One region of the Isoptericola hypogeus genome, then DNA from elsewhere that is predicted to be linked to it. Evidence: predicted binding sites of a transcription regulator. Region 1 holds the regulator's gene; each other region holds the start of a gene.
The links. Region 1 encodes LexA, which represses DNA repair genes until DNA is damaged. Its sites were predicted from a motif close to TCGAACANNTGTTCGA; they were not measured.
Positions count from the first base shown of each region.

Region 2: ABD254_RS00060 (HNH endonuclease signature motif containing protein) is a predicted target of LexA. The motif match lies at 2,178-2,193, and genes of this name have one in related genera.
Region 3: ABD254_RS18260 (HNH endonuclease signature motif containing protein) is a predicted target of LexA. The motif match lies at 1,493-1,508, and genes of this name have one in related genera.
Region 4: ABD254_RS08045 (DUF222 domain-containing protein) is a predicted target of LexA. The motif match lies at 2,149-2,164, and genes of this name have one in related genera.

Region 1 covers NZ_BAAAPM010000006.1:13,545-17,859, reverse strand. The annotation lists gene serA (phosphoglycerate dehydrogenase) at 1-303, shown strand, start outside; gene ABD254_RS15295 (DUF5302 domain-containing protein) at 395-604, opposite strand; gene nrdR (transcriptional regulator NrdR) at 731-1,306, opposite strand; gene ABD254_RS15285 (LysM peptidoglycan-binding domain-containing protein) at 1,426-1,755, opposite strand; gene lexA (transcriptional repressor LexA) at 2,059-2,817, shown strand; gene ABD254_RS15275 (L-lactate dehydrogenase) at 2,844-3,848, opposite strand; gene ABD254_RS15270 (ATP-dependent DNA helicase) at 3,858-4,315, opposite strand, start outside.
Region 2 covers NZ_BAAAPM010000001.1:7,128-11,442, forward strand. The annotation lists gene rpmA (50S ribosomal protein L27) at 65-322, opposite strand; gene rplU (50S ribosomal protein L21) at 396-704, opposite strand; gene ABD254_RS00050 (dodecin family protein) at 933-1,142, opposite strand; gene ABD254_RS00055 (protein-L-isoaspartate O-methyltransferase family protein) at 1,241-1,846, shown strand; gene ABD254_RS00060 (HNH endonuclease signature motif containing protein) at 2,227-4,023, shown strand; gene ABD254_RS00065 (inositol monophosphatase family protein) at 4,260-4,315, shown strand, end outside.
Region 3 covers NZ_BAAAPM010000009.1:59,680-63,994, forward strand. The annotation lists gene ABD254_RS18260 (HNH endonuclease signature motif containing protein) at 1-1,473, opposite strand, end outside; gene ABD254_RS18265 (HD domain-containing protein) at 1,583-2,158, opposite strand; gene ABD254_RS18270 (NAD-dependent epimerase/dehydratase family protein) at 2,314-3,321, shown strand; gene ABD254_RS18275 (SDR family NAD(P)-dependent oxidoreductase) at 3,495-4,262, shown strand.
Region 4 covers NZ_BAAAPM010000003.1:1,285,486-1,289,800, reverse strand. The annotation lists gene ABD254_RS08060 (lyase family protein) at 1-642, shown strand, start outside; gene ABD254_RS08055 (alpha/beta fold hydrolase) at 639-1,454, shown strand; gene pcaC (4-carboxymuconolactone decarboxylase) at 1,631-1,984, shown strand; gene ABD254_RS08045 (DUF222 domain-containing protein) at 2,361-4,315, shown strand, end outside.

The sequences.
Region 1 (4,315 bases):
CTGTCGGTCAACCTGCCGAACCTGCAGCTCGAGCACACCGGTGTCGGCCGCATCATGCTGCTGCACCGCAACACTCCGGGCGTGCTCGCCGCCGTCAACCAGGTGTTCGCCGACCACGGCGCCAACATCGACGCGCAGATGCTCGCCACCCGCGGGGACCTCGGCTACGTGGTGACCGACATCTCCGACGTCACGCAGCGCGGGGCGTCGGCGAAGCTCCAGGCGATGGCCTCGACGGTCCGGCTGCGCATCCGCGACGCCTTCGAGCGGCCGGAGTTCCCGCCGGGGCCCGCCGCCGGCTGAGCACGGCCCACCCCGCACGCGACGAGGGGCGCCCCGGTACCGGGGCGCCCCTCGCGACGTCTTCACGGCCGCCGCGAACGACGGCCGGCGCTCAGCCCGACTTGCGCCGGAACATCTTCTGCACGGGTCCGCTCGTCTCCGAGCCGTGCACCGCGCCCGTGTTCCCGTCGGATCCTGCCGACGGGTGTCGCGCGGCGTTCTTCTTCTCGAGCGCCTCGCGGAACCGTGCCTTCGTGTCCTCGCTGGGCGCCGTCTCCCGGCCCTCCGCGGAGCTTGCGCCCTCGTGTCCTTGCGCCGTCATTGCGACCACCTCGTCCGTCTCGTCGGGGTGTGCGTGCTGACGTCCGCACGCCCGCCGCACCCTGGTGGCGTCCAGCATGGTGCACCCCGGCGGGCGGCGCCACAGGATTTCACCCTCGGCCACGTCTCACCGTCGCGTCGGCGCTGGCGTGTCCCGGACCTCTCCGCCCTGGTCACGCACCTCGCGGGCACCGGCCTCGTCGGGACCTCCCGCGCCGTCGCCCTCGCCCGCCCCTGCGGCGCGCGCCTCGCGCTCGACCCGCTCGGCCCGCAGCGACGTGATGGCACTCTCGAAGTCCTCCAGCGACTCGAAGTCCTGATAGACGCTCGCGAACCGGAGGTACGCCACCTCGTCGAGCTCGCGCAGCGGACCGAGGATCGCCAGGCCCACCTCGTACGCGTCGATCTCGGGGCTGCCGGTCCCCCGGAGCGTCTCCTCCACCTTCTGTGCGAGCAGGGCAAGGTCGTCGGCGCTCACCGGGCGACCCTGACAGGCCTTCCGCACGCCGGAGACGATCTTGTCCCGGCTGAAGGGCTCGGTCGCACCGGACCGCTTGACGACCGAGAGGCTCGCCGTCTCGATCGTGGTGAAGCGCCGCTGGCACGACGGGCACTGTCGACGACGGCGGATGGTGGTGCCGTCGTCGGACGTCCGGGAGTCGACGACGCGCGAGTCCGCGTGTCTGCAGAACGGGCAGTGCATCGGGTACTCCTGGGCTCGGTGCCGGACCGGCGCCCGGCTGCCGACAACGTAGGCGGCGACCCGCGCCCTGCGCAACACGCCGCCCTGCGGCGGGGCCCCGAGCGGACCTTCCCGACGTCTCACTCCTGCGGCAGCAGCACCACCTGCCCCACCTGGAGGTCTGCCGACTCGAGCTCGTTCAGCTCCTGGAGGTCCACCACGACGTCGCGCACGTCCTCGTCGGTGCTCGCGAGACCCCGCGCGTACTCCCACAGCGACTCTCCCGGCGCCACGGTGTGCAGCCGGACCTCCAGGGGGCCGCCAGGCGTGCCGGCGACGGCGCGCTGACCGACGAGCCCGGCCGCAGCGGCGACCAGGACGGCGACGAGGACGACCACGGCTCGCCCGCGCCGGGTGAGCCGGAGGCCGCCGAGGCCGAGGGGCCCGGGGGCGGAGACGGTGCTGGCCATGATGGTGGTCCTCTCGTCGCGTCGGTGCGGCCATCGCCCGTCGGGCGGCCACGCCGTGTCGAAGGTTCCTGTGTCGAGCCGTCGGCGTCGATCCGTCCGAGTCGATTCGTCGATGTCGAACACCCGTTCGTCGAACGCCTGTACCAAGGTGTAGCACAGGAGTGCGACACGGTCGAGCGTTTGTCGAACAGATGTTTGATGCGCGGGGCGATCTGACCTAGAGTGGTTCCAGCGCGATGGAAGGTTTGTCGGATTTCAGGGCCCGTCGGGGCGGGCCGCGACGTCGGAGGACGGGAGAACGTCATGACGAGCGGACGGGACGAGGCGGCCGGGGCGACGGGCCCCGCCCTGGCCTCGGTGAGCGAGCTCGCGCCGGGCGCCGATCGCCTGACGCCGCGCCAGCGGCGGGTGCTGGAGACCATCCGCGTCTCCGTGGACACCCGCGGGTATCCGCCGACGATGCGCGAGATCGGCGAGGCCGTCGGGCTCGCGAGCCCGTCGTCGGTCAAGCACCAGCTCACCACGCTCGAGCGCAAGGGCTACCTGCGTCGCGACCCGAACCGGCCGCGTGCCATCGAGGTCGTCGACCCGGATGCGCCGGGCACGGGCGCCGGACCGGCGGACTACGGCGGCGCGTCCTCCCTCACGAAGGGTGCACCGGGGCTCCCGGCCGACGGAGAGGCGCCGCCTCCCCTGTACGTGCCGCTCGTGGGCCGCATCGCCGCGGGCGGACCGATCCTGGCCGAGCAGGTCGTGGAGGACGTGTTTCCCCTCCCCCGGCAGGTGGTCGGCGACGGCGAGCTCTTCCTGCTGAAGGTGGCCGGCGACTCGATGATCGACGCCGCGATCTGCGACGGGGACTGGGTGGTCGTGCGCCGCCAGCCGGTCGCGGAGAACGGCGAGGTCGTGGCCGCGATGATCGACGGCGAGGCGACGGTGAAGACCTTCAAGCAGGCGGACGGGCACGTCTGGCTGCTGCCCCAGAACAGCGCGTACAGCCCGATCGAGGGCGACGCGGCCCAGGTGCTCGGTCGCGTCGTGGCGGTGCTGCGCAGCCTCTGACGGCGCGCGGGGCCGTGCGGGCCGCCTCAGATGCCGAGGCGGGCCTGCACCTCGCGCATGCTCCGGGCCGACGCGCGCAGGCCTGCGACCTCGTCGTCCGACAACGGCGTGTCGATGGTCTCCGCGACGCCCCGACGGTCGACGAGCGAGGGCACGGACAGGCAGACGTCGCTGATCCCGTAGAACCCGTCGAGCCGTGACGACACGGACATCACGCGGTGCTCGTCGTTGAGGATCGCCTCGATGATGCGCGTCGCGGCCAGGCCCACCGCGTAGTTCGTCGCACCCTTGCCCGCGATCACGCGGTAGGCCGAGGTCACGACGTCGCTCGCGATGCGCTCCCGAGCCGCGGCGTCCAGCGGCTCGTGCCCCCGGAACGGACGCCAGTCGAGCAGCGGCACGCCGGCGATGGTGGCCGAGCTCCAGAGCACGATCTCCGAGTCGCCGTGCTCCCCCGCGATGTTGGCGTGCACGTTGCCGACCGCGACCCCGCAGTGCCGCGCGACGGAGTCCCGCAGCCGCGAGGAGTCGAGCACGGTGCCGCTGCCGAGCACGCGCTCGTGGGGCAGGCCGCTGACCTGCTGTGCGGCATACGTGACCACGTCGACGGGGTTCGTCACCATGAGGAACACGGCGTCCGGGGCGACCTCGACCAGGCCCGGCAGGATCTTGCGGGTCAGCGCGACCGTCGCCTCCGCGAGGTCGAGGCGGGACTGCCCGGGCTCCTGCTTCGCCCCGGCCGTGACGGCGACGACGTCCGCCCCACGGCAGACCTCCACGTCGTCGGAGCCCTCGATCTCCGCCTGGGGGATGAACATCCCGCCGTGCCGAAGGTCGAGCACCTCGGCCTCGACCTTGGCGCGGTTGACGTCCATGAGGGCCACCGTCCGGGCGGCGCCGCGGGCGAGCGCCGCGTACGCGAGCGTCGCGCCGACGGCGCCCGCCCCGACGATCGCGAGCTTCGTCGTGGTGCGGGCACCACGCGCGTCGCGACCGGATCCAGACGTGTTTTCGGGGGTGGGTGCGGGCACGGTTCCAGGCTAAGTGTCGAGGCGGCGCAGCGCAGCGCGGACGAGGTCGCTGTCGGTGGTCGGCCAGAAGTCCGGCATGGAGCGGGTGAGGAAGGTGCCGTAGCGGGCGGTGGCCAGCCGCGGGTCGAGCACGGCCACCACGCCCCGGTCGTCCGCCGTACGCACCAGCCGCCCGGCCCCCTGCGCGAGCAGGAGTGCCGCGTGGGTGGCGGAGACCTGCATGAACCCGTTGCCGCCCGCCGTCTCGACCGCCCGGGCCCGGGCGGCCTTGACCGGGTCGTCCGGGCGCGGGAACGGGATCCGGTCGATCAGCACGAGCTGGCACGCCGGGCCGGGCACGTCGACGCCCTGCCACAGGGACAGGGTGCCGAAGAGGCAGGTGGCGGGGTCGTCCGCGAACTGCCGCACGAGGGTCGGGAGCTGGTCGTCGCCCTGGCACAGGACGGTGACGTCGAGCCGGTCGCGCA
Region 2 (4,315 bases), on a different contig from region 1:
GAAAGACGCGCGAGAGGGGCGCACCGCACCGGTGCGCCCCTCTCGCGGGAGTTCGGGACGAGGCTCAGACCTCGGCCGCGACGATGTCGATGACCTTGCGGCCGCGACGCGTCGCGAAGGCGACCGAACCGGCGGTCAGCGCGAACAGCGTGTCGTCGCCGCCACGGCCGACGTTCTCGCCGGGGTGGAAGTGCGTGCCGCGCTGGCGGACGATGATCTCGCCGGCCTTGACGACCTGGCCGCCGTAGCGCTTGACGCCGAGCCGCTGGGAGTTCGAGTCACGACCGTTGCGCGAGGAGCTCGCGCCCTTCTTGTGTGCCATCTGTCAGTCCTGCTTTCTGCGAAGAACGAGAAGTGGGGGCCTGCGCGGCGACGTCCGAGTCACCGCGAGGAAGTCACTTGATACCGGTGACCTTGAGGCGGGTCAGCTGCTGACGGTGACCCTGGCGCTTGCGGTAACCGGTCTTGTTCTTGTACTTGAGGATCGTGATCTTGGGACCCTTGGCGTCCCGCACGACCTCGGCGGTGACCTTGACCTTCGCGAGCTTCGCGGCGTCGGTGGTCACCTTCTCCCCGTCGACCAGGAGCAGCGCGGGCAGCTCGACGGTGTCGCCGGCCTGAGCCTTGACCCGGTTCATGACGACGATGTCCCCGACGGACACCTTCTCCTGACGGCCACCGGCCATGACGATCGCGTACACCACGTTGATGCTCATCTCTGCTGGTCTGGGCGTGCCGCACGACGTTCGTCACCGACTTGGTCTGCAACTCGGCCCGCCGCGGCGGTCGAGTGCGGTGCGTCCTGGGCACACGGGACTGGCGCACCGAGGGCGCGCCGACGTCCAACTCTACGCGACGCCGGCATCTCGTTCAAACGTTCCCGTCCGGCGGGGAGCGTGACGTCGCCCACCGCCCGGGACGCTCGGCCGCCCTCAGTCCTCGAGGACGAACGTCACCTGCATGTCGACCTGCCACGCCACGACGGCGCCGTCCGACAGCTCGACCTTCTGCTCCTTGACCCAGGCGCCCGTGATGTTGCGGACCGTCGAGCTCGCGCGGGCCAGGCCGACCTGGATCGCGTCCTCGAAGCTCGTGTCCGACCGTGCGGTGATCTCCGTGACGCGTGCGACCGTGCCTGCCATCGTGCCCTCCGGTGCCCCGGGGCCGGCGCCGGTCGCCGGCCGTGGTTCGATCGTCGTCCCGCACGGTGACGCTCGCGCGTCGGCGTCAGGATGGAGGGATGAGCGGCTCCCACCTGCCCACGGGATCCGGCGGCGTCGACGACGCCGTCACTGCTGCGCTGCAGGTCGTCGACCGGCGCGGGTTCCTGCCCCGCAGCCGCCTGCGCTGGGCGCACGAGGACCGCCCGCTCGAGATCGGGCACGGACAGACCTCGTCCCAGCCCTCGACGGTGGCGGCGATGCTGCGCCTGCTGCGAGTCCCGGCCGGGGCATCGGTGCTCGACGTCGGCGCCGGCTCCGGCTGGACCACGGCGCTCCTCGCGCGCCTGGTCGGCCCGTCAGGCGAGGTGCTCGGCGTCGAACGGCACGCCGACCTCGCCGCGTGGGGCGCAGCCAACGTGCGTCGTGCCGCGATGCCGTGGGCACGGGAGGTCCCGGCCGTCCCGGGTGTGCTCGGCGCCCCGCGTCCGGACGGCTGGGACCGGGTGCTCGTCTCGGCCGCGGCCGAGCACCTGCCCGACGCCCTCGTCGACCAGCTCGCCGCGGGCGGGCGCATGGTCGTCCCGGTGCGGCACGAGATGACGCTCGTCGAGCGGGACGGCGACGGCGCCGTCCGCGTCAGCGCGCACGGGACCTACTCGTTCGTGCCGCTCGTCGAGGACTGAGGGATGGAGCGGTCGTGTCAGCGTCGGCTCCGCACCGAGTGCGTGGTCGAGCGGGACGGCGACGGCGCCGCCCGCGTCAGCGCTCACGAGACCTTCTCGTTCGTGCCCCTCGTCGAGGACTGAGGGCCTCTGTCGGCGCCAGCCCGCGCGGCGTGATTGTCAGCCGTGTTTCTCGTCGGCCGTGTCTCGCCCGCCCCCGTCTCGTCGGCCACGTCTCGTCGGCCACTTCTCGTCGGCCACTTCTCGTCGGCCACTTCTCGTCGGCCACTTCTTGCCCGCGACGTCTCGTCGGCCACGTCTCGCCCGCCCTCGTCTCGCGCGGCGTCCCGATTCGAACTCCCGTTCGACTAAATGTCGGTGGCTGCTGGTTGACTTGTCGCATGGCACGGACGCCGGGCACCGCAGCAGCACAACTGGTGCTGGATGCTGCGCTGGGCCGGGCAGCGGACGAGCAGACGGCCGCGAACGCCGCCTTGGGACGCCGCACCGTGGCGCTGGCCGAGGTACTCGCCGCGACCGAGGCCGCCCCGGAGACGATGCTCGACCTCGACGTCCCGCGGGTGGCGTCCGCGCCGGCGGTACGGCGTTCTTGTGTCGCTCACCGGGCGTTGGCGGCAGAGGTCGCGTGCGCGCTGGGGATCGGCGAAGCCTCGGCCTCCACCCTGCTGTCCGACGCGCAGGTCCTGACCCGGCACGCCAGAGCCACCCTCGACGCATTGTGCACCGGGAGGATCAGCTACCGGCACGCGGCCGTCCTGGTCGAGGCCGTGGCCGACCTGCCCGCCCACGCCGTGGCCGAGATCGAAGCGGTCGTGCTGCACCGCGCCCCGGAGGTGACCGCGGCGAAGTTCGGCGCCCTGGCCCGCGCGGCCCGCGACCTGCTGCACCCCGTGCCCGCCGAGGTCCGGCACGAGGCCGCCAAGCTGAAGGCCGACGTGTGGGTCGACGACGGCAAGGACGGCATGTCCTGGCTCACCGCGCACCTGCCCGCACCCGTCGCGCACGCCGTGCACGACCGCCTCACCCGCACCGCCGCCCGCGCCAAGACCGGCGGCGACCCCCGCGGCATCGGGCAACTACGCGCCGCCACCCTGACCGCGCTCCTGCTCGACGACACAGGCGGCAGCACCGGCAGCACCGAGGCAAGTGCTTCGCAACACGCCGCCGACACATTCGAGCGCGCCGACATCGGCGAGTGCGCCGACGACGACTCTGCAGGCGCCGCGGCGGCCAATGCCGCTCGCGTGGAGGCACAGTCGACGGCGGGCAGCTCACCGGACACCTCACCAGGCGCAGCATCCGGGGCGCCACCGGGCACGGGACCCCTGGGTACGGCGGGCGCGACACCACCGTCGCCGCCGGGCGCGGCGCAAACGCCGTCACCGGGCGGGATGCAATCCGGCGAGAACACCGCACCGACCACGTCGCCGATCCCCGACTCCTCGAAGGACGCGCTGACCTCCGGGCTGCCGGACAACACGCCCTCGTGCGCGCCACCGGACCCGCTGGCCACGCTCGCGCGCAGCGTGCGCCCCGTCGTGCACGTGACCGTGCCGATCACCACCCTGACCGGCACCAGCGAGGACTCCGCGACCCTGGACGGCGCCATCCCCCTCGACCCGGAGACCGCCAGACAGCTCGCCGCCCACGCCCCGACGCTGCGACGCGTGCTGACCGACCCCGTCACCGGGGCCATGCTCACGGTCGACCGGCGTAGCTACGTCGTCCCCGCCGACCTGCGCGCCTTCCTCACCCTGCGCGACGTCACCTGCCGGTTCCCCGGCTGCCGCATCCCCGCCACGCGCTGCGACGTCGACCACACGACCGCGTGGGTCGACGGCGGCCCCACCGACGCGCAGAATCTGGCGCATCTGTGCCGCAGACATCACACCCTGAAGCACGAGTCCCGGTGGAATGTCGAACAGCTCGACGCCGGCGTCCTGGCCTGGACCTCACCCCGCGGGCGGACTTACCTCACCACCCCCGGCACCGCCGACCACACCCTCGACCAGCTCGACCACTGGGCCGCCGAGGCCCGGGGCCTCGTGCGCGAGGCGGCGCCGCACCCGGTCGACCCGCCAGCGGAGCTCGGCACGGAACCCGCAGCACGCCGCACGGGCACAGGCACGGGCACGGGCACGGGCACGGGCGAACACGACGACGAACCGCCGTACTAGGCACCACAGCGAGGCGACCGCAGCGAGGCGTCCACAGCGAGCTGCCGGTCGGACCGACGACGACTTACGGCCTCCCGGACCGGCACAGGTGCGCTGACAGCCGAGACCGACCCCAGCGCCCGGTCGGCGCGCCGCGCGCCCGAGCCGACCGCGACCCGAGGACTGAGGATAAATTCCCTCGGTCCGAAGTCGGACGGCGCGCTCGCATCCGCGCAGGTCCTGACAAGATCGGCCCCGTGACGACAGACCTCGAGGTGGCCCTGACTGCAGCGCGCGCCGGCGCGGAGGTCGT
Region 3 (4,315 bases), on a different contig from region 1:
GTCGATCGGCGTGCGTCCATCCAGAGTCGCGGGAACCTCCGAGCAGCCGAGCAGCGTCAGCACGGGGACCGTGACGTGCACCTGCGGGCGGATCGAGCGGGCGAGGGTGGCCAGGGCCGACTGGCGGCACAGCAGCTCGAGGAGCGGGTCGCCGAGCCCGAGGTCGTCGACAGGTGCGGCACCGGGCCGTTCGTCGCTGCGCGGGTCACCGGGTCGTTGTCCGCCGGGCTGATCCTTGCTGTGCCGGTCGCCGGGCTGATCCTTGCAGTGCCGGTCGCCGGGCTGATCCTTGCTGCGCCGGTCGCCGGGTGCGCCGCCCGATGGATCGCCCGCTCTCTCCGGATCTCCGGACCGTGCGTCCTCGAGCCTCTGGGCGGTCGGAGGGCCGACCGGCGACGCGCTGCCCGGCGTGGCGGCGTCACCAGGCTGCGACGCGTCGTGGCCGGATGCTGCTGCGGCGAGGTCGAGAGTGCCGTCGTCGAGCAGGAGCGCGGACAGGACGTCGGCGCGGAGCTGCTGGGTGGTGCGCTCGTCGCCGTCGTCGCGCAGCCGGCGGGCGGTCCGGGTGAGGCGGTCGTCGATGCCGTGGGCGAGGGGTGCCGGCAGGTGTGCGGTGAGCCAGGCCATGCCGTCGCGTCCGTCGTCGAGGTAGACGGCCCGCCGGTCGGCGGCCTCGGCGTGACGGATGTCCGCGGGCACCGGATGCACGTCCTCTCGGACCCGGCGGGCGCGTGCGCCGAGCTGGGTGGGCGTACAGGACGCCGCGCCGACCAGCGAGACCTCCTCGACACGGCCGGCCTCGGCGGGCTCGAGGTCCTCGACGTGCTTGGCGATCTGGGTGGCGTGTGCCCACGAGAGCTCGCCGCGACGCAGGGCGGCAAGCGTCCGCGGCGCCTTGGCGGCGAGGGTGCCCGCACGGTCGGCCAGGGTGTCGGCGGCGTGCTCGCCGATGCGCAGCGTGGTGGCGACCTCGGCGACGACCGCGCGCCGGGCGAGCTCCAGTCGCCGCGCGCTCGGCGCCACCCGGACGATCGGGTCGTCCTCGTCCACCAGGTCGGACTCCAGGAGCTCGGCCAGCCGGGACAGGTGGGCCAGGACCTCGGCGCGGCGCCCGTGCAGGGCGGCGACCAGCGCCTCGAGCCGCGCGAGATCGTCCAGCGCGGTGTCCAGGTCCGCCATCGTCGGGCGAGCCGCGGTCGCGCACGTGAGGGCGGGTGCGGGGTCGCCGGAGGTGGGCTCGGGGTCGGGCGCACTCGCGGACCGGTGACCGAGCACGGCTTCCGCGGCCTCCTCGTCCGCGCGAGCCTCCCGCGCAGCCTGAGCGCGGATCTCGGCGACCGTGGGCTCGTGCCCACCGGGTATCGCGGCCAGCGGGATCGACGTCAGCCGTGGCAGCTCCCGGCGCGCCCATGCGAGGCCACGCTCCGCCACGACGGAAGCGTCGTGGGCGGGGTCGGGGTGCGTCGTCGTCACACCCTCATCCTACCAAGAATCGAACATATGTTCGACTACCTCTGGAGCGCTGGTCCGACCCGGTGGCGGGTGTGCCGGGTGGGCCGACGGGGCGAGGTGCCGACGGCGCTCAGCGGACCCGGTCGGCACCTCCGCCCGCCACGAACGCCGCGACGACGCCGTCCGGCTTGCGGGCGGCCTGGTCGCGCAGGCAGGGGACGAAGACGTCGGCGAAGTCGAGCCGGGGCCAGCGCTGCTCCACCTGGGCCAGCACGTCCGCCGGCCACAGCTCGGCGCCCCGGCCCGACACGTCCACGCCCGTCGCCCGGGCCAGGAGGTGCCCCTCCGGTCGTTCGCCCACGGGGACGTCGTCCTCGTCGAGCATGTGGTCGACGACCGCACGGGCGGTCCGGTCGCGCCGCCCGTCGGGCCAGCCCGCACCGGCTGCCAGGACCCAGGCGACGTTCCCGCCTGCGACCTCGAAGTGCTCGTGGTGACCGTCGAAGGCCCGTACCAGGCCGATGTCGTGAAGCAGGCCCGCGACGGCGAGCACGTCGACGTCGAAGTCGATCCCGTGGCGGCGGCCGAGGTCCGACGCCAGCAGCGTCGACCGGACAGCGTGGTGCGCGAGCGCGGGCGGCGAGAACCGGGTCACGACGTCCAGCGCGGCGCGCACGGGGGCGGAGTCGGGCAGCTCGAGGGCCATGGCCCGGACGATACGCCGACATCTGGCCGCCGGTAGGGCTGCCCGGACGCGGGTGCCGGTGCGGTCGCTGCGGTCGGTGCGGTCGGTGCGGCCGGCGTGTCTGCCACGGGCGTACGTCCGCGACAGGCAGGACGTGGACGGGGCAGGGTGAGGGCATGAGGCTGCTGGTGCTGGGTGGTTCGGTGTTCCTGTCCAAGGCGGTCGCGGCGGACGCCGCCGCGCGCGGGCACGAGGTGGTGGCCGTGAGCCGCGGGCGCTCGGGCGCCGCGCCGGACGGCGTGCGGCACGTGACCGCCGACCGCGACGGCCCGTTCCCGGAAGGGCTCGCGGCCCAGGAGCTCGACGCCGTCGTCGACGTGTCGCGCACCCCCTCGCACGTGCGCAAGGCGGTGGCCGCGGTGCCCGGCGCGCACTGGGTGTTCGTGTCCACGATCAACGTGTACGCGGACGACGCCGACCCGGGAGGTCCGGGCGCCGGGCGGCTGCGCGAGCCCGAGCGGGGCGACGTCGACGGTGCGGGGAGCCCCGAGGCGTACGGCGCGATGAAGGTCGCGTGCGAGAACCTGGTGCGCGAGGGTGCGGCGAGCGCCGCCGTCGTCCGGCCGGGCCTGATCGTCGGCCCCGGAGACCCGAGCGGGCGGTTCGCCTACTGGCCCGCCCGGATGCGCCGCGTGCTCGATGACGGCGCGCGCGACGTGCTCGCGCCGGGCGACCCGGCCGACCCGATGCAGGTGATCGACGTGCGCGACCTGGCCGCCTGGATCGTCGACCTCGCGGAGAGGCGGACCGAGGGCGTCTTCGACGGCGTCGGGCCCGCGTCGACGGTGGGCGCCATCCTCGCGGAGGTGGCCCGCGGCTGCGGGGCGGAGCCCCGGTGGCGCTGGGCGGACCGATCGGGCCTCGAGGCGGCCGACGTGCGCCCCTGGTCGGGGGAGCGGTCGCTGCCGCTGTGGCTCCCGCGCCCCGAGTACGACGGGATGCCGGCGCACGACGCCGCGCCCGCGCTCGCCGCCGGGCTGTCGCCCCGTCCGGTCGCCGACACCGCGCGCGACACGCTCGCATGGCTGCGGGCGACGCCCGACGCCGCCGTGACGGGGCTGACCGCGGACGAGGAGGCCGAGGTCCTGGCCCGGCCCGGACGGGGTTCTGACGTCGAGGTGTGATGCGTCAGACCCCGCGACGACGGCCTCGCGCCCTTCGGGCGGGGTTAGCGTCGAAGGGTCAGCGCCCCCGGCCCCACCAGGGCCGGCCGGGCGGTCGTTCGTCCCTTCTGGGCGTCGTCTCGCGTCACCCGCGTCCCCGCCCGCCGGGACGTGGTGCGAAGGAGAGAACGGACATGGCGACAGGCGGCAGCTTCCAGGGCAAGGTGGCGCTCGTGACGGGCGGCGGCTCGGGCATCGGCGAGGCGGTGAGCAAGGAGCTCGCGGCGCACGGCGCCAAGGTCGTGGTCACGGACATCCGGCTCGACGCGGCCCAGCGGGTGGCGGACGAGATCGCGGCGGCCGGTGGCGAGGCCGCACCGTTCGAGCAGAACACCGCGGTCAAGGAGGATGCGTTCGAGGCGGTCGACTTCGCCAGGGCGACGTTCGGCGGCCTCCACCACGCCGTGAACAACGCGGGCATCGGCGGCAAGCAGGCCCCGGCCGGCGAGACGGACCTCGACGACTGGGACCGCGTCATCGACATCAACCTCAACGGGGTGCTCTACGGCATGCGCGCGCAGATCCCGGCGATGCTGGAGCAGGGCGCCGGCGAGAGCTCCATCGTCAACATGGCGTCGATCCACGGCACGGTCGCGGCGATCGGCAACGGCGCCTACACGGCGGCCAAGCACGGCGTCGTGGGCATCACGAAGAACGCCGCCGCAGAGTACGGCCCGCAGGGGCTGCGCATCAACGCGGTCGGGCCGGCGTACATCAAGACGCCGCTGGTCGAGTCGAGCCTGCCGGCCGAGGCGCGCGAGGCGCTCGTCGCCAAGCACCCGCTGGGTCGCCTCGGCGAGCCCGAGGAGGTCGCCCGGGTGGTGCGCTTCCTCCTGTCGGACGACGCGTCCTTCGTCACGGGCGCCTACTGGCTGGTCGACGGCGGCTACACCGCACTCTGAGCGGCCAGACGCTCGACGGCGGCCTCGCTCGGTCTCGCGCCGGGCGGGGCCGC
Region 4 (4,315 bases), on a different contig from region 1:
GGGCTCCCGGTGACGGCGGGGCCGTGGCACGTCACGCGGTTCCCGGTCCTGCGCGCGGCCGCGGCGCTCGCGGAGACGTGCGCCGCCCTGGGGACGGTGGCGGCCGACGTCCTGGTCGGCGCCCGCGCGGAGGTGGGCGAGCTGCGGGAGCCGGCGGCGCCCGGTCGTGGCGCGTCGTCGGCGATGGCGCACAAGCGGAACCCGGTGCTGTCGGTGCTGGTGCGCCGGTCGGCGTTGGCGGCGCCGGCGCTGCTGGCCCAGGTTGCGGCGAGCGCCGGGCAGGCGGTGGACGAGCGGCCCGACGGCGCCTGGCACGCCGAGTGGGCCGCGCTGCAGCAGCTCGCCCGGCACGCCGTCGCGGCGTCGCACGCCGCTGCCGAGCTGCTCGAGGGCCTCGAGGTCGTCGCCGACGCCGTCGCCGGGAACCTGCGTCAGCAGCTCGGGCTCGGGCCGGGCTCGGCTGGCGCAGACGAGGAGGAGCCCGGCGACGAGGCGCCCGGAGACGAGGAGGCCGGAGGTGCGCGGGCCGGCGCTGACGGCGTCGTCGACGTCGGGGCCGCGACCGCCGTCGTCGACCGCGTGCTCAGCCGGTACGCGCCGGCAACCGGCCCGTCCGGCGAGCGCGCCGGGGGTGCGTGGTGACCGCGCCGGAGCTCGGCGCGGTCGCCTTCGCCGTGCGAGACGCGTCGCGCCCGCTGGTGGTGCTGGGTCCGTCGCTGGGGACGTCGGTGACCGCGGTGTGGCACGACGTCGTGCCCCTCCTGTCCGACGAGCTGGACCTGCTCGGCTGGGACCTGCCGGGGCACGGGACGGCGCCGGCCGTCGCGCCCGGGTCGCTCGACGCGCTGACGGTCGAGAACCTGGCGACGGCGGTGCTCGGGCTCGTGGACCGCGCCCAGGACGAGCGCGGCGACCCGGGCGCGCCGTTCTGGTACGCGGGGGTCTCGGTGGGCGGCGCGGTCGGGCAGCAGTTGCTGCTCGACGTCCCCGACCGGGCGCGCGGCGCGCTCCTGTGCTGCACGGCGGCGCGCTTCGGCGAGCCGGGGGCGTGGCACGAGCGGGCGGAGCTGGTCGCGTCGGCGGGCACGCCCACGCAGGTGACGGCGGCCGCGGCGCGCTGGTTCGCGCCCGGCTTCCTCGAGCGGGCGCCGGACGTCGGGACGCGGCTGCTCGCCTCGCTCCAGGCCGCCGACCGGTTCGGGTACGCCGCCGTCTGCGGGGCCGTGTCCAGGTTCGACGTCCGGGCGCGGCTCGGCGAGATCGGAGCGCCCGTGATCGCCGTCGCGGGCGGCCACGACCCGGCCACGCCACCCGACGTCGTCGGGGAGTTGGCCCACGGCGTCCGGCACGGACGGCTGGTCGTCATCGATGCCGCGGCGCACCTCGCGCCCGCGGAGTGGCCTGGGCGCACGGCGGGTCTGCTGGGCGACCTGGTCGGCGAGAGGATCGGATGATGACGACGCGCGACGACGCAGACGAGCCCGGCGCGGAGTCTGCCGGGCCGGAGTCTGCCGGGCCGGAGTCTGCCGGGCCGGATTCTGTCGGGACCGGTCCTGCCGGTCCGGGTCCTGTCGGATCCGGCCGCGAACGGGCGACCGGGCGAGGCGCCGGGGCGCGATGGGCCGACGGGATGGCCGTGCGTCGTGAGGTGCTCGGCGACGGGCACGTGGACCGTGCGGTGGCGGGCACGTCGTCGTTCACGGCCGACTTCCAGGACCTCGTCACCCGCTACGCGTGGGGAGAGATCTGGACGCGACCGGGACTCGACCGCCGCAGCCGGTCGATGATCACGCTCACCGCGCTGGTGGCCGGCGGCCACTGGGAGGAGCTCGCCATGCACGTGCGGGCCGCCGTCCGCAACGGGCTGACCGTGGACGAGATCCGCGAGGTGCTGCTCCAGACTGCCGTCTACTGCTCCGTGCCCAGTGCGAACCACGCGTTCGCCGTCGCGCAGCGCGTGCTGCGCGAGGACGGGCTCCTGTAGTCCGACTGGGTGCCGTCGTCGGCACGGGCGGGAGACTCGCTGCCTGGCTGCTGTGCCTCGCTGCTGTGCCTCGCTGCTGCCCTCCACCTGACCCGACGGCCGGATGGCGGGGGCACAGATCGGGTGTCCAGAGGTCTTGCGATGGCGGGGCGGGATCCGTATAGTCGAACACATGTTCGAAGATGACTCGAGGGAGCCGGCCGATCTGGCCGCCGTCACCGAGCATCGTCGGACGCCCGGCTCCGGAACGGCCAGTGCCCCGGTCGTTCCGGAGCCGGGCCTTGTGGCGACTGGCGCCGCCCCGACGAGATCGCGGGTCGAGGAGGCGCTCGGTCGCCTGTTTCACGTGGGCGACTCCGCCCGGAGGTTGATTGCCGTGCCCGTCGTCGTGCACGCCGTCGCGCCCGTCCGCGTCGGGGTCGCGGCCGGCGTGGTGCGCCATGGTCCGAGCGGTTCGCCCGCCGATCTCGTCGACGGCCTCGAGCGTCGCGACCCCGTCGATGGCCTGGACCGTCGCGACCCCGTCGGTGGCCTCGACCGTCTCGACCGCGTCGGAGGCGCCGTTCCCACAGGTCGAGCTGATCCTGCTGATCCTGCTGATCCTGCTGATCCTGCTGATCCTGCTGATCCTGCTGATCCTGTCGATCCTGTCGGTGCTGCTGCCACCGCTCCCGCCGCGGCTGCTCCCGAGCTCGCACCCGGCGCTGTCGGTACTGCGGAGGCTCGAGCCACGCTCGCGGCCCAGCTCGATGCCGCACCCGGTGTCGGGCTTGCGCAGCGGTTGGCGTCGCTCGAGCTCGCGGACCTGGACGACCACACGCTGGTCGAGGCGCTGGCGGCGTGGGAACGGGTCGCGTCGTGGGCACAGGCCGGCTCGGCACGCGCCCTCGCGGAGCTGCTGGAACGCACCCGGGACACCTCGGGACACGAGTTCGTCACCGACGGCGTCGCGGCTCGCCTCGGCCTGACCCGCAGAGCCGCCGAGCAGCACGTCACGGTGGCGCACGGCACCGCGCGCCTGCCCGAGGTCGCCGACGCGCTCGCCGGCGGGCTCGTGGACCGGCGCAAGGCGGAGGTCCTCATCTCCACGGGGCGGCTGCCCGACGACCGCCGCCGGCAGGCCGTGCGCGATCTGCTCCCGGACGTCGAGCACCTGACGAGCCCGCAGATCCGCGCCCGGCTGAAGCGTGCGGAGATCGAGGTCGACCCCGACGGCGCCGAGGAACGCCACCAGGCCGCGCGCCGGGACCGGTACGTGCGGCTCCAGCCCGTCGACGACGCGATGGCCTACCTCACGGCCTACCTCCCCGCCGACGACGCGGTCCGGGCGTTCGGGGCCCTCGACGAGGCCGCGTTCGCGATGCGGCGCAGCCCCGGAGAACAGCGCAGGCTGGACGAGTGCCGCGCCGATGCCCTCACCGGGCTGCTCAGCGGAATCCTGAGCGCCGGACCACCCGCCAAGCCGTACAGCCCCGACGGGTCCTGCACCGACCCGGCGGGCCCGGACGACGGGCCAGGAAACGCCCCAGATGGCGGGGCCGTGCATGCCCGTCGCGCCGACCCCGTGACCCGCGAGAAGGGCGAGGGTCGTCGATCCGTGGCCCGGCCGTTGGTAGCGGAGGGCTCTGTGATCGGTAGTGGCACGGCAGGCGCGACGCCGTCCCGGCGCGGGGCGAACCACCGGGCGGGTGTGCACGTGAGCGTCGCGGCCTCGACACTCCTCGGCGCGGACGACCTGCCCGCAACCCTCGCACGCTACGGACCCATCCCCGCCGGCATGGCCCGCGCACTCGCCAGCGACCCGGACGCCGTCTGGCAACGCATCTTCACCGACCCCGGCACCGGGGCCCTCGTCGACACCTCCGCACGCACCTACCGGCCGAGCCCCAGCCTGCGCGCCGCGGTCATCGCGCGCGATATCACCTGCACGTTCCCCGGCTGCCGCGTCCCCGCCACCGGCTGCGACCTCGACCACATCGCCCCGTACGACCCCACCACCGACGGACCCCAGACCCACGGCGACAACCTGCACGCCCTGTGCCGCACCCACCACCGCGCCAAGACCACCGGCGGATGGCATGTCACCCGCGACCCCAAAACCGGCATCACCCACTGGACCACCCCCACCGGCCACCAGCACCAACGCCCACCCGAGGCGCACGGCCCGCCCGAGGAGCGCGGACACCTCGAGGCGGACCGGCAGCGACCGGGATCGCGCGGAACACCGACGGGTAACGGTCGCGGTACACCGACGGGCGATGGCCGCGGAACACCGACGGGCGACGGCCGAGTACCGAGAGTGACGGACGACGCAGCTCCCAGGCGGGCGGG